DNA from 4 places in the Eubacterium limosum genome. Region 3 is predicted to be linked to each of the others. Evidence: riboswitches for the same ligand, from Rfam matches in the RefSeq annotation. Region 3 holds a riboswitch; each other region holds the start of a gene.
The links. A riboswitch is a leader RNA that binds a small molecule or an ion and turns the genes downstream of it on or off. The one in region 3 is predicted to bind cobalamin.

Region 1: linked by a shared signal. The riboswitch ahead of B2M23_RS09700 (ABC transporter substrate-binding protein) and the one ahead of B2M23_RS07010 (energy-coupling factor ABC transporter permease) in region 3 are both predicted to bind cobalamin.
Region 2: linked by a shared signal. The riboswitch ahead of hemA (glutamyl-tRNA reductase) and the one ahead of B2M23_RS07010 (energy-coupling factor ABC transporter permease) in region 3 are both predicted to bind cobalamin.
Region 4: linked by a shared signal. The riboswitch ahead of nikB (nickel ABC transporter permease) and the one ahead of B2M23_RS07010 (energy-coupling factor ABC transporter permease) in region 3 are both predicted to bind cobalamin.

What each region holds. Positions count from the first base shown of each region.
Region 1 is NZ_CP019962.1:2,096,667-2,102,441, forward strand. It holds gene B2M23_RS09695 (FecCD family ABC transporter permease) at 1-602, opposite strand, end outside; gene B2M23_RS09700 (ABC transporter substrate-binding protein) at 592-1,569, opposite strand; cobalamin riboswitch at 1,683-1,860, opposite strand; gene B2M23_RS21750 (hypothetical protein) at 2,051-2,707, shown strand; gene B2M23_RS09705 (hybrid sensor histidine kinase/response regulator) at 2,704-4,137, shown strand; gene B2M23_RS09710 (sodium-dependent transporter) at 4,183-5,577, opposite strand.
Region 2 is NZ_CP019962.1:2,432,207-2,437,981, forward strand. It holds gene B2M23_RS11500 (GntR family transcriptional regulator) at 1-749, opposite strand, end outside; gene B2M23_RS11505 (helix-turn-helix domain-containing protein) at 1,396-1,737, shown strand; cobalamin riboswitch at 1,939-2,121, shown strand; gene hemA (glutamyl-tRNA reductase) at 2,288-3,544, shown strand; gene B2M23_RS11515 (precorrin-2 dehydrogenase/sirohydrochlorin ferrochelatase family protein) at 3,541-4,125, shown strand; gene hemC (hydroxymethylbilane synthase) at 4,122-5,775, shown strand, end outside.
Region 3 is NZ_CP019962.1:1,502,850-1,508,624, reverse strand. It holds gene B2M23_RS07015 (leucine-rich repeat domain-containing protein) at 1-823, opposite strand, end outside; cobalamin riboswitch at 1,241-1,370, shown strand; gene B2M23_RS07010 (energy-coupling factor ABC transporter permease) at 1,535-2,287, shown strand; gene B2M23_RS07005 (energy-coupling factor ABC transporter substrate-binding protein) at 2,289-2,609, shown strand; gene B2M23_RS07000 (energy-coupled thiamine transporter ThiT) at 2,979-3,653, opposite strand; gene B2M23_RS06995 (L,D-transpeptidase family protein) at 3,862-5,517, shown strand.
Region 4 is NZ_CP019962.1:485,938-491,712, forward strand. It holds gene nikC (nickel transporter permease) at 1-407, opposite strand, end outside; gene nikB (nickel ABC transporter permease) at 408-1,376, opposite strand; cobalamin riboswitch at 1,483-1,662, opposite strand; gene B2M23_RS21650 (hypothetical protein) at 1,711-1,836, opposite strand; gene B2M23_RS02225 (M14 family metallopeptidase) at 1,897-2,871, shown strand; gene B2M23_RS02230 (heavy metal translocating P-type ATPase) at 2,984-5,775, shown strand, end outside.

The DNA.
Region 1 (5,775 bases), 590 kb from region 3:
TGTTCCCAACGCCTGTCCGCCAGGCTGCCAACAGACCAGAACATGTAATCTTTCATTTGGTCATTGTTTAGTCCTGTCAGGATAAAGGCGATCATTCCACGAATAAAGGTGCTGACCGCCATGCCGGACAGAATCATCGTCAGCATGGATACACTCCGATCCCGGCAGGAAAGTCGATAGATTACATAGGCGATTAAAAGGGCTCCGAGAGAAGCAAAAATCGGTGTAAAATAAAGGCTGACAGAGCTGAGTCCCAAAGCGATGACGACAATGGCGCCGAAGCTTGCGCCGCTGGATATTCCGATAACGCCAGGATCGGCCATAGGATTCCGGAACAGGCTCTGAATGGCTGTTCCGGAGATGGCCAGCGCAGCCCCCACCAGGATTGCGATGATAACCCGGGGAAGGCGAACGCTGAAAATGATGCTTTCATAACTTTTATCCACTTCAAAAAAGGAATGCTGTGTTATGCCATTGATGAGAATCCGGATAGATTCTCCAATGGGGACCCTGACAGCGCCGAGGGCAACGGAAAGGATAAAAGCTGTTGTGAGGAAAAGGATGAGAAGTCCATATAAGGTCTTTCTGCTTTTAGAAAACATCAGGATATACGGACGCTCCCATGAATTCAATGCCCTCGATGATATGGTGCGAGACTGAAGTCATATAGCGATTGGAGGCAGTATACACGCGACCATTTTTGATGGCATCTACATTTTTTAAGCTTTCGTCAGTTTTCAGAGAATCGGCGAAGGCTTGGAATTCCTGAAGATCGTCCTGTTCCCAGGCCATAAGGATCAGTACCTGTGGGTTCAGCTCAATGATTTTTTCCTTGGAAATTTTGGCAACGCCGTCCAGTCCAGCATCGGCAGAAACATTGACAGCCCCTATTTTTTGAACAATGTCGTTAAAAATGGTATTGTTGGCATTGGTACTGCCATGCATGTTGTAGGCCATGACCTTTACATCTTTATCCTTTGACGTTTCAGATTTGCGGATAACTTCATCCATGCGTTTGTTCATGTCATCTACAATGGACTGGCCTTTATCGCTCTCGCCGAGCACCTTGGAGAGGTCCAGGATAATAGCTTCCTGTTCTTCAACAGTAACAGGTGTTTTATAGCCATAGTAGGGGATGTTGTTATCCTTGAGCTGCTGCAAAAATTCATCTTTGATCCAGCTTGAGCCAATGACCAGATCGGGTTTGGCAGCTAAAAGAGTTTCGATGTTGTTTTCGATTTTTGGGAATTTAGAGGCTTTGTCTGCAACGTTGGACACAGCCTCATTGTCAGCATTTTTGCCGGAGAGGCCAACAACGCGGCTTTCATCCGCCATTTCCAATAACATTTCATCCATACCCAGGGTCAGAGAAGCAATGCGTTCGGGCTTTTGACTGATAGTCAGCTCAGTACCGTCGTAGTTTGTTACGGTTACCGGGAAACCGGTGCTGCTGCTGTTTGTCTTTGAGGCGTTGTCTGTGCTGCTTTGGGTACAGCCGCCAAGCAGGGAAGCTGCCAGGAGTAAGGAAAGTGTCAGGCTCAAAAGGTTGGTTTTTAGTGATTTTTTCATCTCTTTGTCTCCTTTTAAATTAATGAAAAGTATTAAAAAAGAACCGGTCAGCATTTGCTGACCGGTTCCCATTTAACCAGTGATCAACGGTACTGTTTTTACGCGATACCCCAGGCAAAACAGCTTTCAAGGCAGGTCTCCTGACTTACAGATCCTCCGCGGCCCGCCTTCCCGAATATTTTCAGTGGCCTGATGGGCGTTGTCTCTGCTTACAGTGATGGGTTCGTACCGGATTTTCACCGGTTTCCCTATTCTCTTACGTGTATAAGCACCTTGAAATTGAATATTTATTTAGTTATTTTAATTTTAGCACGTTTTAGAACGTGTGTCAACGCAGTGCGGCTTTGTGAATAAAATTATTGCCTCTCTGGGTCTTATCTTGAAAATATGATATAATATGATCATGCGTTTGTAAAATAGTGCAGCGTAAAACGCTGATTTCGATAGTATAGATGTACAAGGAAAAGGGAGAGGAAAACTTATGAAGGATCAGAAAACTGAAGAAGCTACAAGTGCTGAAGTGTTGTTATCACCTGATGAGTATCACCGAATAATGGAAGAAAATCGGTTGTTAGAGAAAAAAGCCGGGTATTTTAGATGGATGCTGGATGAATATGCCGGCAATGCATATATTGCGGATATGGAGACTTATGAGCTGTTGTATATTAATAAGACTTCCTATGAGACACTTGGGGCTCCGAATGAGAAAGTGATTGGACGTAAATGTTACGAGGTTATACAGTGCAGGACCAGTCCCTGTCCATTTTGTACTAATGCCTATCTGACGGAAGATGAATTTTATGAATGGGATTTTTATAATCCGTCTTTAGGGCGTAAATTTATGCTCAAGGATCGGATTGTTGATTGGGAGGGGCGCAGATGCCGTCTCGAGCTATCTCATGATAATTTTAGTACAGAGTATAAGCTCGAGAAAAAAGAACGGGAGCGGGAAGCCATTCTGAGAACTATTCCAGGAGGGTTCGCCCGGGTAGACGCCCGAGATATGCGAACCGTCTTATGGTATGGCGGTAATTTTTTGGAATTGATCGGCTATACGAAGGAGCAGTTTGAAGATGAGATGCACTCCCGTGCAATTATGTACATCCAGATGATATTGGGCGTGCGGCCAGAATCATGAACAATTCGAAAGAAAGCGGTATGTCTACGGCTGTTGAAGGGCGGGTTATAACCCATGATGGGAAAATTAAAATTCTTACAATGACCTACAGTTATGTCAGCGGCGAAGAAAGTTGGGATGGCATTGAGTCCTTTTACAGTGTTGGCATTGACATTACAAAGGAACGGGAGGAACAGGAGATACAGCGCAGGGTATTGAATGAAGCCTATCAGACAGCAAGGGTGGCCAATGCGGCAAAGACTAATTTTCTTTCAGCTATGTCTCATGACATCCGGACGCCAATGAATGCGGTTATGGGGATGACGGAAATTGCGCAGGCGAATCTTGATGCTCCAGACAAGATCCGAGACTGCCTGAATAAAATCAGTTCATCGAGCCAGCATCTGCTCAGCCTGATTAATGAAGTACTGGATATGTCAAAAATTGAAAGTGGCAAAGTTAACATGACATTAGAGCCCATTAATTTACAAGGACTTACCGATATAGTAGCAGATATGTGCCGGCCTCTGGTTAATGAAAAAAAACAGCATTTTGAGATCAGCCTTGAAAATGTTAAGCATGAAAATATCATTGCAGATGGCGACCGCTTGCGGCAGGTTTTGATGAATCTCCTTTCCAATGCCATCAAGTATACGCCCGAAGGTGGGAAGATATCACTGAAAATCAGTGAACAATACTCACCAAATCCTAAAAAAAGCCAGTATGAGTTTGTCTGTACTGATAACGGCATTGGGATATCTGAAGGGTTTTTACCCCAGGTATTTGATCCTTTTGCTCGGGCTGAGGATCACCAGATCAGTAAGATGCAGGGGACTGGCCTTGGAATGGCGATTACAGAAAATATAGTCCGCATGATGAATGGTACGGTCAGTGTGGAAAGCGTTAAGGGAAAGGGAAGTATATTTACTGTGTCTGTTCCCTTTGAAGTGTGTGTGAAGGATGAAACTTACCATGACACATTGGCTGGACCGTCTGAATCTGGAGATGGCGGCAGACGCAAAAACCATGAAAAAGATACGGTTTTTACAGATGAAATTTATGGGAAGAAAGTACTTCTGGCAGAGGACAATGAGATTAATCGTGAGATTGCTGTGGAGCTGCTTAAAATGTACGGTATAGAGGTTAATGCTGTTACCAATGGGGAGGAAGCAGTGGAGACTTTTGAGAAGTCAGCGCCGGAGGATTACAGTGCCATATTAATGGACATTCAAATGCCGGTTATGAACGGTTATGAAGCGACCCTGGCAATCCGTCATTTAAAACGTAAGGATGCAAAGACCATTCCAATTATTGCATTGACAGCCAATGCATTCACTTCAGACGCCGCAAAAGCAAGAAGTGTCGGTATGAATGACCATGTGGCAAAACCCATCGAAATGGATCGTCTGCTTGAAGTGTTGGAAAAATGGATGGATCAAAAATCCAACTAATCAAATAAAAGACCACTCTCTTGTGATAAAGAGTGGTCTTGTTTTTTACAGTGCAACGCCAAATTTATTTAGGTAACCCATAATAAAGATAAAGAGAATGACAAAAGGTAAAATCCAAGTTACATAAAAACGGATACCTTTTGGAAATTTTAAGCCGTTGCCGGTATTGGCCTCATTAATAAAAGCGTCCCAGCCCCAGCCTTTCTTAGATACACAGAACAGCAGATAAATAAGAGAGCCCAGCGGCAGAAGATTATTACTGACGATAAAGTCCTCAAGATCGAGAATACCGGTACCCTGGCCCAGCGGCTGAAAGCCTGAAAGTACATTAAAGCCCAGAATACAAGGCATGGACAAAAGGATAATGGCAACCAGGTTAATCAAAACGGATTTTTTTCGGCTAAAACCCCAGCGGTCAATGGCGAATGAAATAATGTTTTCAAACACAGCGATAACGGTTGACAGTGCGGCAAAGCTCATGAACACAAAGAACAGAGCACCCCAGACCTGGCCCATGGGCATTTCGTTAAAAATGTTGGGAAGTGTCACAAAAATAAGGGCAGGGCCTTCGTTAGGCGCAACGTTAAAAGCAAAACAGGCTGGAAAAATAATCAACCCGGACATAATGGCGACAGCCGTATCAAGCAGTGTGACACGGAGGGCTTCGCCGCCCAGTGTGTGGTCTTTTCCGATATAGCTTCCAAATATTGCCAATGCGCCGATTCCAAGGGACAGGGTAAAAAACGCCTGGCCCATAGCCGCAAAAATCGCTTCACCTAAAATCATATTTCCCTGAGCGTCATACATCAGATTATTGAAATCCGGCATCAGATAAAATTTCAGGCCTTCTGCCCCTCCTTCCAGTGTGACCGCACGTCCAACCAGAATGATCATGACTGCCAACAGGCAAATCATCATAACCTTTGTGATCTTTTCAACCCCGTTTTGAAGCCCTCGGGAGCAAACCCCCATACAGATCAGTACTACGATAATCATAAAAACGGTCATCAGGACAGGCTGCCCCATCAGGTTCCCGAATTCTGCAGAAACACCATCGGCGTTTAAGCCGACAAAATCGCCCTTGGCCATTTTAATGAAGTAAAGCAGCAGCCAACCGGCAATGGTGGTGTAAAACATCATCAGCAGATAATTTCCCGCGATACCAAAAAAGCTGTATAGATGCCATTTTGTCCCCTTTGGTTCTAATTCATCAAAAGAACGGGCAATACTTTTCTGGCTGGCACGGCCGACAGAAAATTCCATGACCATGATCGGCAGCCCCATGATGATTAAAAACAATAAATACAGTAAAACAAAAGCAGCGCCGCCGTATTTTCCAACAATATATGGAAAGCGCCAGACATTTCCCAAGCCGATGGCACAGCCTGCCGAAATCAGCAGAAAGCCCAAGCGAGATGAGAAGGTTTCTCTTTTTTGCACAATACATACCTCCTTTGCAAAAGTTTTCTTTTTAAATAAGTCCAACTTTTAAATTATATCAGATAAACTTTAGAGGGTCAATGGATGACTAGGAAGTGCGTGAAACTGCCATAAGAGTCAGTCTCTTTATTATAGGCAGAATAAATAAATAGAAACCCCTTCGGCAGACCCGAAGGGGTATATATTAACTCAGTATTA
Region 2 (5,775 bases), 930 kb from region 3:
TCGATAAACCAGTTAAAACTTTCAGCTTCAGAAGGCGCCGCCGGTGCGTTCACCATATAGGCCGCATCAAAGCGCTGGCTGATTTCATTAAAGCCCTGAAGCAGTAAATGATGAAAATGTTTGAAATTCTGCTTAGCGGCATGGTCCAGCAGTTCTTTGTACCATCCTTTGATGGTGTCTTCTGAAAGATCTTCATGGAGCGTATGGCCAGTAATACTGCTGTGAATGGAGTCGATTCGGACAAAATCGCAGACCTGTTCAAAAAGTTCGATGATAAAAGGATTTTCTGTTCTTCTCAGGATATTCCGGATGAAGCGGCAGTGAAAAGCAAACAATTCGATCGGGTTGGAAGAATCCAGATTGTCGGTCATTTCGTAAAGGGTCATATAATCCTCACTGTTGCATTTAGAAGCGCCGTGTGTAATGATGCTGGGTAAAAGGATAGAAAGCATCCGGTATGTATCACTGATGCCGTGACACCGGTTTTTAAAGCGTTTTTCATAAGCTGCGCGGTGCTCTGGCAGGCGGCTGTCAAAGATAACCTGAGCATTTTTACCGTGGGAGCAGAAAATAAGATTGTTGTCCTGCAACAGACGCAGGGCCTTTCGAACGGAATTACGACTGGCACCCATTTGTTTGCTGATTTTAGGTTCAGATGGCAGGGTATCACCCAGTTTTAATTTGCCGTTGTAAATATCATCCTCAATCTTTCTGCAAATAAATAGATACAATGGAATTTCTTTTTTCAAAATACAATCTCCTTTGGGGGTATTTTAATAGTATAACATCATTTAGTAAAAATCACATTTAAATTGAGAAAAAATTATAAAGAAATTCTCTTTTGCTTAACCTTTACCATATCGGAATTAGATGTAAGAGCCTCAAAATGAGGTGTACCCATTTTGAAGAGAATTAAACATAGAAAAAATATTTTGATGGTAGTAGAATACTGAAAATATTCTAAAATGGGTTTTTCACATTGTGAATTCGGGTAAAAATAAAAAAACGAATAAAAAGGATATAATTGGTTGAATTAAAATGATAACTTCAATTGCAGATAAAAAGTTTTTAAATAAAGAGATTGCTTTGACGGGAGATTCGATTTATAATAAAGTATATATATTGGGAAAACTAAATAAAAATTGCGGCATCCGGAAAGTGCTGGCACACTTATCCGGCTTGCGCAGGTGCACAACCACCATACACAACGGCCCTGGGGGGCACGTACCGCATTACTTATTATAGGCTATTTTTGTGCTAAAAACAAGAGGACACCCTATAAATAAGTGGGCTTATTTGTGTTAGCATTTTATAAAAGTGTCATATAACTGTGCATGGTTGGTTTAATCCTGCACAGTTTTTTATTTGGTTTTCCCTGAAATTTAGGAGAAGACAATGGAATCAAGGTTAGATCAAAAGGCAATTGGCCAGCGTATCCGGCAGCGTAGAACTTTTTTAAATATGAGCCGCGAGGATTTGGCGCGAAAAATAGGGATTACACAGACTTTTTTAACGGACATTGAGCTGGGAACCAAAGGCTTTTCTCTTAAGAGTCTTGAACGTTTCTGCGAAGCGTTAAAAATGTCTTCAGACAGCATCCTGTTTGGCAAAAGCCTGGATGAGAAAGAAAAAAACACTGCATTGCTTGATATTCTAGAGCATTGCCCTGATGAAAAAAAGGAATACGCAGAAAGAATGATGATGCTCTTTTTAATGAGCCATGAAACAGAAAACTAGCGTGAATGTGTAAAATGACCGGACTCTGGAAAAAGAGACCGGTTTTTTATTGCCTGTAATCCGATTACAGAAAATATGTAGAATATTCGGTGAAATTGGCAAAAAACTGCTTATTTCCCATAAAAAGGGGTAGCGTCTGAGTCAGATTGGTGATATAATTGGAAACGAAAATTGAATAGGAAAGACTAATGTAAAATCTGTTTTGGATTCTTTCGTTTTTGCTCCGGTAAAAACAAAGGATAAAGGGAATCTGGTGAAAATCCAGAGCGATCCGGTCACTGTAATTCGTTAAGTCTCCTTATGATGCCACTGGAATGAAAACCGGGAAGGCGAGGAGAATATAATGCGATGAGTCAGGAAACCTACTAAACAGAGTGCTAATAATTACCTCCAGGGAAAAGGGAACTTAGTAACGTTAATTTAATTGTGGTATCCGCAGTAATCAGCGTGGATAAATAATTCTGTTGACAAACCTCTTTTTTTACGGAGACGTAATGAAGAGGTTTTTATTTGTTTTGAATGAATGTTTGATTGAAGGAGAAGGATTGAAATGAAGTTAGTTGTAGTGGGGATCAATCATAAAGACACACCTCTGGAAATCAGGGAAAAGGGTGCTTTTATCAAGCGGACCGTAAAAGAAGGTATTGCGAGCCTTCTGGAAGAGGCGTGTATCGAAGAGGTGATCATTCTTTCTACCTGTAATCGAAGCGAAATTTACGTGGCGACCCGTGACGTGGAAGCAGCAGGCCGGGCGCTGAAAAATTTTTATATCGAGGAGAAATCCAGGGAGCTGGAAAATTATCTGTTCTGTGAAAAGGGCAGAGAGGCCATCCTGCATCTTTACCGGGTAGTGACAGGGCTGGATTCGATGATTCTGGGTGAGGATCAGATCTTAGGACAGGTAAAGGATGCCCTTGAATTATCCCAGTCTGTTCACGGCTGCGGGAAATATTTAACCAAGGCTTTCAGAGAAGCCGTCACCTTTGCCAAGAAGGTTAAAACCGTTTATAAAATTTCCGAGACCCCGCTCTCCCTGAGCTCGACAGCGGTTAAGCATGTTAAAAGAACCTATGAGGACTATGCCGATAAAAAGGTGCTGATCATCGGTTCTGGAAAAATGGGGCTTCTGGCGCTGCGTTATATGGCGGCAGAGGGCTTTAACAGCGTCTATATGACCAATCGTACCTATCATCCGGGGGATGAGTACCGTGATATCTATGAGGGCGTCAACATGATCCGCTACGAGGACCGCTATGAAGCCATTGAGGATATCGATGTGATTATCTCAGCAACAGCCTCACCCCATGTGGTTTTAAAACGGGAGCTCATGCCAGAGCGCAAAAAGCCGCTCATGGCCATTGACCTGGCACTGCCAAGAGATATTGAGGAAGCCATCTCGGAAATGGACAGAGTCGAGCTGCTGACCATTGATAATTTTAAGGACATCATTGATGAAAAAATGCACTACCGTGAGCGAGTGGCAGAGAAGATCGCCCTCGAGATCGAAGAGGAAATCGACGGACTCATGGTCTGGATTACCAAGTCCAAGGTAGATAACATGGTGGCACATTTTAACCAGGTTTCCGGACAGCTGGCAGACGAAACCATTGAGATTCTCAACAAGCGCTATCAGTTTGAGGGGAAGGACAAGGAATTTCTTGAAAAAATTGTCCATTCAAAATTCCGTGAAATGGTGATGCCGTCCATCAAACAGCTGAAAACACTGGACAGCGAGGACGATATACTGCGCTTTGAGAAAACACTGGCCTTTTTATTTTCAGGCGGCAATGCGGAGGCGGCTCAATGAAAGGGCCGATTCTGCTCAACTTTAAAGGGAAAAAGGCCCTTGTGATTGGCGGCGGAAAGGTAGGGATGCGGCGCGCGGAAACCCTAGCCGGGTATGGGTGTTCTGTGACCTGCGTGGATAAAAACATGGAGGTTCCAGAAAAGCCGGTTGAGAACATCCGTTATATTAAAGCATACTGCCGGATCGAGACAGCCCTTGACGGCATGGATCTTGTAGTGGCGGCGACAGACCAGCGTGAGCTGAACGCCCAGATTCTTGAGAGCTGTAAAATACGCGGCATCTGGTGCAACGTTTCAGACGACCCGGAGCATTCTGATTTTATTTTTCCCTCAGTGGTAAGGCGGGGAGACTTGACGATCTCGGTCTGTACCGACGGCGCCAGTCCAACGCTGACTACCCAGATAAAAAGGGAACTGGAAGAAAAATACAATGAAAGCTACGCAGAGCGTCTCAGTCTGCTTAAACAGCTGAGGCTGCATATATTGAAAACAGAAACCTCACCGGAGGCAAAAAAGAGACGGCTCAAGGAGCTGACAGCGTTAACCATTGAAGAATTGCAGAGAGAAGTGGAGAAAATATGAAAATAATCGTAGGCTCAAGAGGCAGTAAGCTGGCAGTGGTCCAGACAAACTGGCTTCTTGAGGAATTAAGAAAAGCAAACCCGGAGGTCGATTTTGAACTCAAAATCATCAAGACAAAGGGCGATAAAATTCAGCACAAAGCCCTTGATAAAATTGGGGATAAGGGTATTTTTACCAAAGAGCTGGAGGATGCCCTCTTAAGCGGTGAAATTGATATGGCCGTTCACAGCATGAAGGATATGCCTTCTGCATTGCCCGAGGGGCTGACACTTTCTGTGCCGCCCATGCGGGAAGACCCGAGGGATGTGCTGTTGACACCGCATAAAATAAGCGCTGTCCAGGAGCTGCCCGAAAATGCAGTCATCGGTACTGGAAGCAAACGCCGGATTTATCAGCTGAAAAATATCCGAAAAGATTTTGAAGTGGTGGGAATCCGCGGAAATATTGATACCCGTATCCGGAAAATGAAAGAGCAGGGACTGGATGGCATTATTCTGGCGGCGGCAGGCCTTAAACGCATCGGCGTTTATGAGAGCGAGGATTATACCTGCCTCCCACTTGAACCATGCCAGTTTGTATCGGCGCCAGCCCAGGGGATTCTGGCAGTGGAAATCCGTGAGGATAACGAAACCGTCAAGGCACTCATGGAATCTGTCAGTAACCCGGTTACCAAGGCGCAAATGACAGCGGAACGCCAGTTTTTGATCAGCTTAAACGGCAGCTGCCATATCCCTATCGGAGCATACTGTGATGTGGAGGGTGAAAAATTGACCCTTTACGGACTTTTTGGCAACGAAGACGGCACGATTCTATATAAAGGACAGACAGAGGGAGCCCTGGGCGAGGAAGCAAAAATGGGAGACCGTCTGGCAAAGGAACTGAAAGAAATGGTAGAAGCAGAAATTAAGCCGGGCACGGTCTATCTGGCTGGCGGCGGCTGCGGTGATAAGGGACTGATCACCGTCAAAGCCATGGAAAAATTAAAAACCTGTGACGCGGTGGTTTACGACGCGCTGGTCAATGAGGAATTCCTGAAATGGACAAAACCAGAGTGTGAAAAGATTTATGTCGGCAAAAGAGCCGCCAACCATGCGCTGCCTCAGGATGAAATCAACGCTCTGCTGATCAAGCTGGGCAAGGAAGGCAAAAATGTTGTCCGCCTTAAGGGCGGCGACCCTTATGTTTTTGGACGCGGCGGCGAGGAAGGCGAGGAGCTCTACGACGCCGGAGTTCCATTTGAAGTGATTCCAGGGATTACCTCGGTTATCGGCGGCCTGGCTTACGCGGGTATTCCCATTACCCACAGAGACTGTGTCTCTTCCTTTCAGGTGGTTACCGGGCATCTGAAATCTGAGGAGTCTGAGCTGGACTGGCCGGTACTGGCTAAATCCAAAGGGACCATCGTGTTTTTGATGGGCGTCAAAAATCTTGAAAAAATCACCGGAGAGCTGATGAAAAACGGGATGGATAAAAATACGCCGGCGGCTGTGGTGCACCGCGCTTCTACGCCTTACCAGCGAGTGGTGGAAGGCACACTGGAAACAATCTACGGCATTGCCACAGAAGCCAGGATCACAGCGCCAAGCCTGATCGTAGTCGGCGATGTGGTGACCAAGCGTGAGAAGCTGCGCTTTTTTGACAGCAAGCCCC
Region 3 (5,775 bases):
ACTGGATATAGCGGACTTTATAATCGTATAGCTTACAATAACGGTCGATCTTGGAGCCCTCAAAACAATGTACGGTTACATCATTTCGGTTAAAGAGCCACTCGCCCACTTCATCGGGGTCGTGTCTTATTTCAACTGTTTTTAAATTAGGGCATCCATGAAACGCCCATTTTCCAATGATTTTTACACTTTCTGGCAGCTTTAGCGCTGTGAGCTTCTTACATTTCAAAAAGCCGGATTCATCAATAATCTCCAGACTCTCCGGCAGCTCCAGCTGCTGGAAACTGCAGTTTACAAAGGCTTCCTTGCCGATATATTTCAAATTTTGCGAAAACCGGATGGATTCCAGGCTTTTGCACATGTAAAAGGTTCTGAAGGGCAGCTTTTCGACGGCGTCCGGAAGCTCGATATATGCCAGCTTATCGCAATTGTAAAAGGCATTTTCCCCAATTTGTATAAGCTGTTTTGGCAGTGTTATATGTTCCAGCCCCCGGCAGAATTTAAAGGTGCGGTCTTTTATGGCGTGTATGCCCTCGGGAATCTCGAGCGTTTGTATCCTTCTGCACTCCATAAAGGCGGCTTCCCCCAGCAGTTTAAGTCCTGAGGGCAGACTGATGGCTGAAAGCATTGTGCATCCCTCAAAGGCATGGCCGCATATTTCCTTAACCGATTCCGCTATTCTGACTTCCTTCAGCTTCGTCAGATTTTTAAAGGTATTAACGCTGATCCGTTCAAAGCCCTCCGGGATATTGACGCGTTTTATGTTTGTCTTTGTCAGATCTTTTTTTGAAAAAGTCTCGATTCGTTTTGTACGCTCACTCATTATTCTCTCCAAAATCACATCTTTTATCAGGCTTTCCAGTACACCGCTTTTATTTTAACGGCAGCCGGACTTATATAAGCTTTTACAATATTCGCACGGCCGATATGCCGTAGTTTCAACAAAGCGCTTTCGTCTTTTAAATCGTCATTTTAATAATCGAGCTTATTCTAATGCACTAATTATATTTAAAGAGCTATAAAACCCAACATCAGAACCTATTGTAGTCTGTTTTTACGATTTTTTCAAATAAACGAAAATATTTTAAGGATATTCATATTTTTCTCTTATACTTTTAATCCAAACACAAAAATACATATAGGGGGTATGTGTATAGCTTAATCTATTCTTTTTTAAAAAAATTCAACTTTATCCATTGACATTATGACATAAGGTGTTATAATTAAAAGCGTAGTCGGTTCTCCGGCACACTTTAATGGTTTCCATCATAAGCGATGGTTAAAGCATAATTGGGTGTAAATCCCAAACGGTCCCGCCACTGTGAGACGCAAGTCGAGTCAGGATGCTGATCATTAAAACTGTATTACATTTGGTTACGAGGAGATAGCTGAGTGTCTGGACGAAATTAAAAGGTTTCAGGATTCATTATTTCGTACTTTCACCGCTTATCTGCCCGATAAGCGGTTTTTTCGTGCTGCTGCGCAGCCTGCTTGAATCGTAGCCCGGTAAAATTCATTTTTCGAGGAGGTAAAAATGACAAAGAATCAAAGAAGGATTGTCACACTGCTTGGCGCGTGGGCGCTTGTATTCGGGATTGTACCCGCCGCAAACGCAATGCACATTATGGAGGGCTACCTTCCTGTGGGGTACTGTATTGCATGGGGTGTTATCTGTATTCCATTTTTAGCTGCTGGTTTTTTCTCGATCAAAAAAACCCTGACCGGCAACAGAAGATCCATTACGTTATTGGCCATGGCAGGCGCTTTTATTTTTGTTATTTCATCACTGAAGATCCCATCTGTAACAGGCAGCTGCTCCCACATGACAGGTACAGGCCTTGGCGCCATCTTGTTTGGACCGAGCGCTGTCAGTATTCTTGGCATTATCGTTTTATTATTTCAGGCCATTCTGCTGGCCCACGGCGGATTGACAACGCTGGGCGCAAACACTTTTTCAATGGCAATTGCCGGTCCCTTTGTCTCTTTTGGTATCTACAAGCTCTGCCAGAAAATGAAGGTTAACCGTAAGGTTGGCGTTTTTCTGGCCGCTGCACTGGGGGATCTGTTCACTTATTGTATTACCAGTATTCAGCTGGCGATGGCTTACCCGTCTGAACAGGGTGGTGTAGCCGCTTCTGCGGTAAAATTCCTGGGGGTTTTTGCACCGACCCAGCTGCCGCTTGCTATTATTGAAGGGATTTTAACGGTTATTATCGTTATCGCTTTAGAAACGTATGCAAGCCCGGAACTCAAGTCCATTGGTTTTTTAGCATCGGAGGAAGTGTAAAATGAGTAAAAACAAAAAATTAGTGATTGTTCTTCTCGTAATTGTCGCTTTACTGGTTGTCGTACCTCTATTTGCCCTCCAGGGCGCTGAATTCGGCGGTTCTGACGACGCAGGCAGCACAATGATCGAAGAGATTCAGGGCGGCGAATATGAGCCCTGGTTTACGCCTGTGCTTGAAACTATGATCAACGGTGAGCTTCCTGGTGAAGTGGAATCCTTGATCTTCTGTCTCCAGACTGGTATCGGCGTCGGTATTCTGGCTTTCTTTATGGGCCGTTTGGTTGAACGGAAAAAGCTCGGCAAGGAAGAGGCTGAGCTGTAGACCTTGTTTTGTACAAATAAATAAACAAAAATAAAACACGCCGTGCAAGCGTGTTTTATTTTTTGAAAGTTATCTTCTGTTTATATAATAGACTAAACAACTCCAGCAAAAAACATTTTCCTTTTATTCTCCAGTTTATCCATACTCTTGTCTCTTTTCGTCTTGTTTAGTCTTGTTTATGAATGGCGCACCACCGCCCCCACTACTGCCTGTCCTACTGCCTGTCCTAGTGCCTGTCCTAGTGCCTATACTACCGCCTGTACTACCGCACCAACTGCCGAGATGTTTTCCCAGTAAAATCCCCTCACATTCCGCGCTCATTAAGTGTAATGCTGATGGTCAGGAAGCAGACTGATCTTATACAAAGGATTAAATATCCGCAATCCGGCGAACACGGGCCAGCCCCTTCGATACCGATGGAACCGCCAGCAAAATCATTGTCAGTGCGCCCTCCGAGAAAATATAGACAGCATTATATACCATTGAATAGGGCAGTGCCCCCCAGCCTTCCCAGGCCATGGAGCCAAAAAACAGCCAGCCGGACAGCACAGCAAATACGTAGCGGCCGCAGATTCCAGCCAGGTACCCCTTTATGAGTCCGTGCTTTGACTGACTGAAAAAGCCAGACAGGCCAAGCGCACCAAAGGCAAGTACATAATCGACAAGCACCTGCAGAGGATATAGAATATAAGGGTCGATCACCATCTGCAGAATGCCATAAGCGATTGCCGCCAGAACCCCTGTCTTGGGACCGTACCAATAACCTGTCAGCGTGATAAAAAGCATACTGAACAATGTTACAGAACCGCCGGTGGGCAAATGAAAAATCTTAATATTCGATGTGACCACCGCCAGAGCAATGGCAGCGGCACAAAAGGTCAGATGCCTGGTGCTGATCTGGCGGTGTTCGTTTTTCCCGGCAACAAGCGATGCAATGACCAGCACAATTGCCATCAGACCGATAAGCACCGCATATCCTGCACCTGTCGGCATATAGCTTACACCACCGTCAGCCGTTACAGGCTTTATAAAAAATTCCAGCATGGTTCTTTACCTCCAAATATGCAGTATTCTAAATTACAAATCTGATTTTATTATACGTTTCGTCAAGTAACGCTGTCAACCAGCGTCTGACGATAAAACGATTCTTAAAGTTCATAGAAGGGCTTAATATTCACAAATTAAAGATTTACCTTTGCTCAAAAAAATGATAAAATCAATTATATACTGCAAAAAAAGAGGATTTAATCTTATGGATGAAAAGAATTTACAAGATCAGCGCGAGGAGCGTACCCCCGAAGAGCAGGCGATTGAAAACGCCTCTCTTTTTGAGCGTCCCGTCCCCCCGGAAGATGAGGTCATCATTGATGAACCTGCTGCGCCGGAGGCCCAGGAGGAAACCATCATTGATCCGCCTGAGCCGCCAGAGGGCGGAACTGAAAATGATGACGATGCGGCCGGCGAGGTTCTCACCTTTGATGATGACAGCACTGCCGATGATTCCTTTGACGGCGGGGAGCCGCCGGATTCTAAAGAAAAGAAAAGCCATAAAAAGGTCTGGATTGGCATTGGTGTTGGGATTGGCATTATCCTGGCCCTTTATCTTGGCTTAAGCTTTTATTTCAGCACTCGTTTCTATTTTAACACTACCATGAACGGTTTCAATGTCACTGGCAAAACCGCCGCTCAGGTGGATGAAGAAATGCAGCAGAATGCCGCAACACACACGCTGACCCTCAAGGAACGCGGCGGAAAAACCGAAACAATTGCCGCCGATCAGGTTAATATGCGCTATATTTCTGACGGTAAAATTTCCCAGATGTTAAATGACCAGAATGCTTTTGCCTGGCCGATGTCTCTGGTGCCGTCGGGTCATCAGGATCTGGAAGCGACCTTCAGCTACGATGACACTCAGCTTACCAATGCACTGAACCAGCTTCAGGCTGTATCTGGGGCGGATGTCGTCAAGGTGGCCAATGCTTATCCTAAATTTAACGGTACAAGCTACGTGATTGAACCAGAGGTCACCGGCAGCGAGCTGGACCCTGCCAAGCTCAAAGAAGCCGTGAAAAACGCTATTTTATCCGGTGATACCGAGCTGGATCTGGAAGCGGCCGGCTGCTATAAAACGCCTTCCTTTACCAAGGATTCTTCCAAGGTTAAGGCCGCCATGGATACTATGAACAAGTATCTGAACGCAGCAGTTACCTATACCTTTGGCAACGCAACAGAGGTTCTTGATAAAAATACCATTAATACCTGGCTGGCTGTGGACGGCAATATGGACGTCCAGTTCAATCAGGATCTCATGACCACCTATGTGGCCAATTTATCGGATAAATACGATACCTACGGCATTACGCGAAGCTTCCAGACAAGCGGCGGCGGAAATGTCAGCATTGCCGGCGGCGATTACGGCTGGCTGATCGACCAGGATGAAGAGGTCGCTGCCCTCATTCCAATTATCCAGGCGGGACAGCCTGTAACCCGTGAACCGGTTTACGCACAGACAGCCGCAAGCCATAACTCTCCAGACTACGGCAACACCTATGTTGAAATAAGCCTTGGCGGACAGTACATGTGGTTTTATAAAAACGGCGGTCTAGTCGTTGGCACTCCTATTGTTACAGGAAGCCTGAGCGGTGGGTTTGCCACCCCAAGCGGTGTCTACGGGCTTGATTACAAGGCAATGAATGTTACTTTAAAAGGCGAAGGTTACGCCTCACCGGTTACCTTCTGGATGCCCTATGCCGGCGATATCGGGATTCATGACGCCTCCTGGCGCACGGATTTCGGCGGCAGCATTTATGTAAACAGCGGCTCACACGGTTGTGTCAACACACCCTACGCAGCTGCTCAGGCCATCTATAACGGTATCGAGGACGGTACCCCTGTTATTGTCTATTAATGCGGTTAAGGCGGTTAAGGCACCTGAGAGACGAAGCCTTTTACCTAAGGAAGAAAAAAGTGTCCTGCGGGCACTGCCCTCACAGGGAAGCGCTTCTTCACTAAAGTGGATGTCTGATCTCGCCAGTGTCCGGCTATTCCGATCGTGCGGCACAATTCCTGGCCGTTATCCGCAGCGCCTGGACCTTTTTGCTTATCTGGATAAAAGGCGCAGTCTCGGGCTACGCCGCTTTTTAACAGCCTGTGGCGTTCCAAAACG
Region 4 (5,775 bases), 1.0 Mb from region 3:
TTAAACAGGCTCGGGCCCAGCATCCCGGCAATGGCAATGGCTAAAACCATGCCCGGGAAGGCGATCATCATATCCGAAAGCCGCATGATCACCGCGTCCGCCGCGCCGCCGAAATAACCGGCGATCATACCGAGAAGGGTCCCGGCCGCAAAGACAATGACCACCAGCGTCACCGTCATTTCCAGAGACGCCCGTGTCCCGTAGATAATTCTGGACAGCTCGCAGCGGCCCAGCTGGTCTGTTCCGCAGGGGTACTCGGCTGACGGTGCCCGGAGGGCGTTCTGCATCACAGCCTCATAGGGGTCATGGGGCGCGATCCACGGCGCAAACACTGCGGTCAGCACAATGGCCGCTGCCAGAATGCCGCAGATGGCAAAAAGCCTGTTCTGCCTGAAAAAAGCCTTCATCTACGCCTTCACCACCTTTCTTTTAGCCTCGCGGTGCCGCTCCCGCAGTCTGGGGTCCAGATAGCCGTAGGAGAAATCCACCAGCAGGTTAATGACCATGTAAATCAGAGCAATCCAGATTACATAGCCCTGAACCAGAGGGTAATCCCGAGTGGCAATGGCGTTGACTGCCATCTTGCCCAGGCCGGGCCAGGAAAAAATAATCTCCACCACCGCTGTGCCGCCGAGCAGCGAGCCCAACGACAGGCCCAGCAGCGTGACCAGGGGCAGCATGGCGTTTGGCAGCACCTCCCGCCACAGGATGGCCGACTCCTTAAGGCCCCGGGCCCGGGCGCCGGCCACGTAGTCCTGCCGGAGCTCCTCCAGCACCGCGGTGCGCACCTGCCTTGTATATTTGGCCGACATGGCAATGGCCAGTGTGACTGCCGGCAGCACCAGCTTCATAAAGCCTGTGCCCGAGGTGGCAATGGGAAACCAGTTCAGTTTAAGGCCAAACACGTACAGCAGCACCAGACCGATCCAGAACCCCGGGAAGGACACACCGGCAAAGGAAAGCCCCCGCACCAGGTAATCCGGAAATTTATTCTGATAAACCGCTGCCAGAATTCCAAGGGGGATGGAGATCACAAGCATGAGGATCAGCGACGCGGCCGCCAGCTCCAGGGTCGGGCCAAGGCAGTCGAGCAGCACCGCGCTCACCGGAGCCTTTGAAGAATAGGATGTTCCCATATCCCCGGTCACAAACCCCTTAAGCCAATTTCCATACTGCACCAGAAATGGATCATTAAGGCCCATCTGCTCCCGGGTTTCTGCCAGCAGCTCCTCAGACGGCACCGTGCCGCCCTCCACCAGCATCAGCTCCGCCGGGTCGCCGGGCGATAAATAGGTCAGGCAAAAGGTCAGAAAGCTGATGCCAAAAAGCACCAGTACGATTTGCAGCAAACGGTTAACAAGCTGTTTCGTGTTCAAGAAAAAAATCCTCCTCTGTCAAAATGGCAATACGGGTAAAAAACCGAAACGGAGAATGAAAGGAAAAGGACATGAAAATAAAGCCCTCCTATCTACCGTAAGAATACTTAAAACAAAAATACAAGCAGGTCTCCTGACTTAAGTTCTTTGTATGTCCACGCCTTCCCAAGGCTGCGCCTCAGTGACATTTTGCGGACAACTCCCTATTACAGTGACGGGATCGTACCGGATTCGCACCGGTTTCTCTTTTAATCCCCGATCGGGAACTTGTATCTGGCATGATTAAATTTTTTAAACAAAGATTTCACTGTGGTAAACTGTGAAATTGCTTAAATTATACTGGACTTTTACGCACTTGTCCAGTCTTTTTTAAAAATTTCAGCAATAATTTTAAACGCATACCCCCACCCGGTATGTTTTTTACTTTTATTTTTTTCTGCTTGACATTGGTTTTCATCATGCCTTATACTCAAGGCAATCGGCTTAAATCAAATCATTTCAAAAACGAAAGGAGTCCGCAATGGAAAAAAACCTGTCAATCGGTACACTGGCCGCCGCCCCCGGCGAGAAGGTCCAGGGCATGCTGCCCATCCCCCATACCGAAATTGAGGTGCCCGTCACCCTGATCAACGGCGCGGGCGGCGGAAAAACCGTCCTCGTCACCAGCGGCATCCACAGCTGCGAATACGTCGGCATCGAGGCCGCCATCCAGCTGGCCGGCGAGCTGGACCCCGCGAGCCTGAGTGGAAGCCTTATTCTCATACACCCCGTCAATGTCCCGGGCTTTGAGTCCCGCTACCCCACGCTCATTCCCCAGGACAATAAAAACCTCAACCGCGTTTTTCCCGGCACCCGGGAAGGAACCCTGGCCGACCGCGTCGCCCATTTTTTTGAGTACAGCCTCTATTCCCAGATTGATTTCTACATCGACCTGCACTGCGGCGAAATTTTTGAAGACCTGACCCCCTACGTGTATTACGTGGGCGCAGCGGACAACGCTGTGTCCGAGGCCGCGCGCCAGGCCGCCCTTCACGTCGATGTGCCCTATATGGTCAAATCCACTGCCACCACCGGAGCCTACAATTACGCCGGCGTGCTCGGCATTCCCAGCATTTTGCTGGAACGCGGCTGCGCAGGCCGTTTTACCCAGGCAGAGGTGGACGCGGATAAAAAAGATGTCCTTAATATCCTGAAACACCTGGGTCTGCTGCAGGGCGCCCCCGAGCTGCGTCACCGCCCGGTCGACCTGACCGACCTGGTCTACCTCATGCCCGCACGCCATGGCCTCTGGTATCCTGAGGTGAAAGCCGGCGACCTTATCGCCAGAGGTCAGCGCCTCGGCGTGGTCAAGGATTATTTCGGCCATGTTCTCGACACCTACTGCGCCGAATACGACGGCGTTGTCCTGTACCAGTCCGCCACCCTCTGGACCGATGATTTTTGCGAGCTCATCACCTACGGTAAATTTGCGGAAACAGCAGGAATGGTGCGTTAATTTTTGTTTTACCCCTTGACAAACCGCCTCAGGACAGTTAATATTAACATATGAACAATGATTCATATGTTTTATTCATCATATTTTAATCTAACTTTCCGAGGAGGCCATCATGGCAACAAAAACTTATATACTCGAGCACCTGGGGTGCGCCAACTGCGCTTCAAAAATCGAGCGCAAAATCGCGTCCCTGCCCGGTGTCAGCGAGGCCAACATCGTCTACGCGACCAAACAGCTCCGCCTCACTGCCGAAGATCCAGACGGGCTTTTGCCGGAAATGCAGAAAATCGCGGTTTCCTACGAGCCCGATATTCTCATTACCGAGCGGAAGCGCCGTTCCCTGAAAAAAGCACCCGCGGCCGCCGGGCATGCTCCTCACGATCACGCGGAACACCGTCACAGCGCAGACTGCGGCTGCGGCCATGACCATCATGATCACGGGGAACACCACCACAACGCAGATTGCGGCTGCGGGCACGACCATCATGATCACGCGAAACACTCTCACAGCGCAGATTGCGGCTGCGGCCATGACCATCATGATCACGCGGAACACCGCCACGACGCAGATTGCGGCTGCGGGCACGATCATCATGATCACGCGGAACACTTTCACAGCGCAGATTGCGGCTGCGGCCATGACCATCATGATCACTATGCGCATTATCACGTTCCCGGCCATCCGGCGGACTGCCAATGCGAGCTCTGCCGCCACGGCGAGGAATACTGCCATATCTGCGGCGAGAGCTTGGCCAACTGCACCTGCAAAATGCCGGACGCGGACGTGGAAAAATCTGTTTTCATTCTTGAGAATCTGGGCTGTGCCAACTGCGCGGCCAAGATGGAGCACAAAATCAAAGAGCTGCCTGGCGTCGAGTATGCCACCATCACCTACGCCACTAAGCAGCTGCGCCTGTCTGCGGACAACGCCGCAGCCCTGCTGCCAGACATTCAGCAGATCTGCGCCGCCATCGAGCCAGACGTCAGGGTCATTCCCCGCAAAAAGACAGTGGGTAAAGGCGCCACAAAGGTTTATACCCTTGAAAACCTGGGCTGCGCCAACTGCGCAGCCAAAATGGAGGCCAAAATCAACGCCCTGGACGGTGTCTCCAGCGCCACCATCACCTATGCCACCAAGCAGCTGAAGGTTACTGGGAAAGACCCGGACAGCCTGCTCCCCCAGTTCCGTGACATCTGCCAGTCCATTGAATCGGACGTGCAGGTTATCCCTAAGGAAACCGGTCCCAAAGCCGCGATTCCAAAGGCTCCGGCCGCTGCCGGGAAAGCTGTCAAGAAAAAAATGTCGGCGGAGACCAAAACCCTTATCGGTATTATCATCGGCGCGGCGCTGTTTGTCATCGGTGAGATCATGGAGCGTACCCTGCCGCCGGTTTACAATATTCCGGTTTTCGTGCTGGCCTACATCGTTCTCGGCGGCCGTATTGTCCTCACAGCGGCCAAAAACCTGATGAAAGGCCAGATTTTTGACGAAAACTTCCTGATGAGTGTGGCCACACTGGCGGCCTTCGCCATTCAGGACTACCCGGAAGCCGTAGGCGTCATGCTGTTCTACCGTGTCGGCGAATACTTTGAAGATCGCGCGGTTGAAAAGAGCCGTAATCAGATCATGGATGCGGTGGACATGCGTCCCGAAGTCGTCAACCTGCTGGTCGGCGACGAGGTGCGGGTCATCGACGCAGGGGACGCGGCCATCGGCGACATCCTGCTGGTACGCCCCGGCGACCGTATTCCCCTGGACGGCGTCATTGTCGAGGGCGAGAGCCGGATCGACACCTCCCCAGTGACCGGCGAGCCGGTCCCGGTCAAGGCCGGCTACGGCGACGAGGTAGTCTCAGGCTGTGTCAACACCTCCGGCCTCTTGAAAATGCGGGTCGAAAAGGTTCTGGAAGAATCCATGGTCACCCGTATTCTGGATTCTGTGGAAAACGCAGCGGCCAGCAAGCCAAAAATCGACCGGTTCATCACCCGTTTCTCACGGATTTATACCCCCTTTGTGGTCGGCCTGGCCATCCTGACCGCCGTGGTGCCGTCCCTTGTGACCGGCGACTGGTATTACTGGATTTACACGGCCATCACCTTCCTGGTCATCAGCTGCCCCTGCGCACTGGTGCTCAGCGTACCCCTGGCCTTTTTCTCAGGCATTGGCGCCGGCTCCAAACGGGGCATCCTGTTTAAAGGCGGCGTTTCCATCGAAGGGATCAAAAACATCGCGGCTGTGGTTATGGATAAAACCGGCACCATCACCGAAGGAAACTTCGTGGTACAGCAGGCGATCCCGACAAACGGCGTGGATGAGGCCAGGCTTCTGGCCCTGGCGGCCAGCTGTGAGCTCACCTCTACCCACCCCATTGGCAACAGCATTGTAACTGCCGCCGAGAAACAGGGGTTGTCTGTGGAACGGCCCGTCTCCGCCAGAGAAATTGCCGGCAAGGGCGTCGAAGCCATGCTGAAGGATGGCACGGTGCTCTGCGGCAACCGCTCACTGCTGGAATCCCAGAATGTTGACCTGGACGGCTATAAGAACGACCATTACGGCACCGAGGTGCTCCTGGCCCTTGACGGCAAATTCATCGGCTATCTGGTCATCTCAGACACCATCAAGGCCGACGCGGTGGACGCCATCGCCAAGATCAAGCGTCTTGGCATCCGCACCGCCATGCTGACCGGTGACGCCCAGGAAAGCGCCGAAGCGGTCGCAAAGGCCACAGGCATCGATGAGGTTCACGCCAAACTATTGCCCGAAGACAAGCTGAGCGAGCTCCAGGCCATCCGTAAAGCCCAGGGCGGCGTCATGTTTGTCGGCGATGGCATCAACGACGCGCCGGTACTGGCCGGGGCGGATGTCGGCGCGGCCATGGGCAGCGGGGCCGACGCAGCCATCGA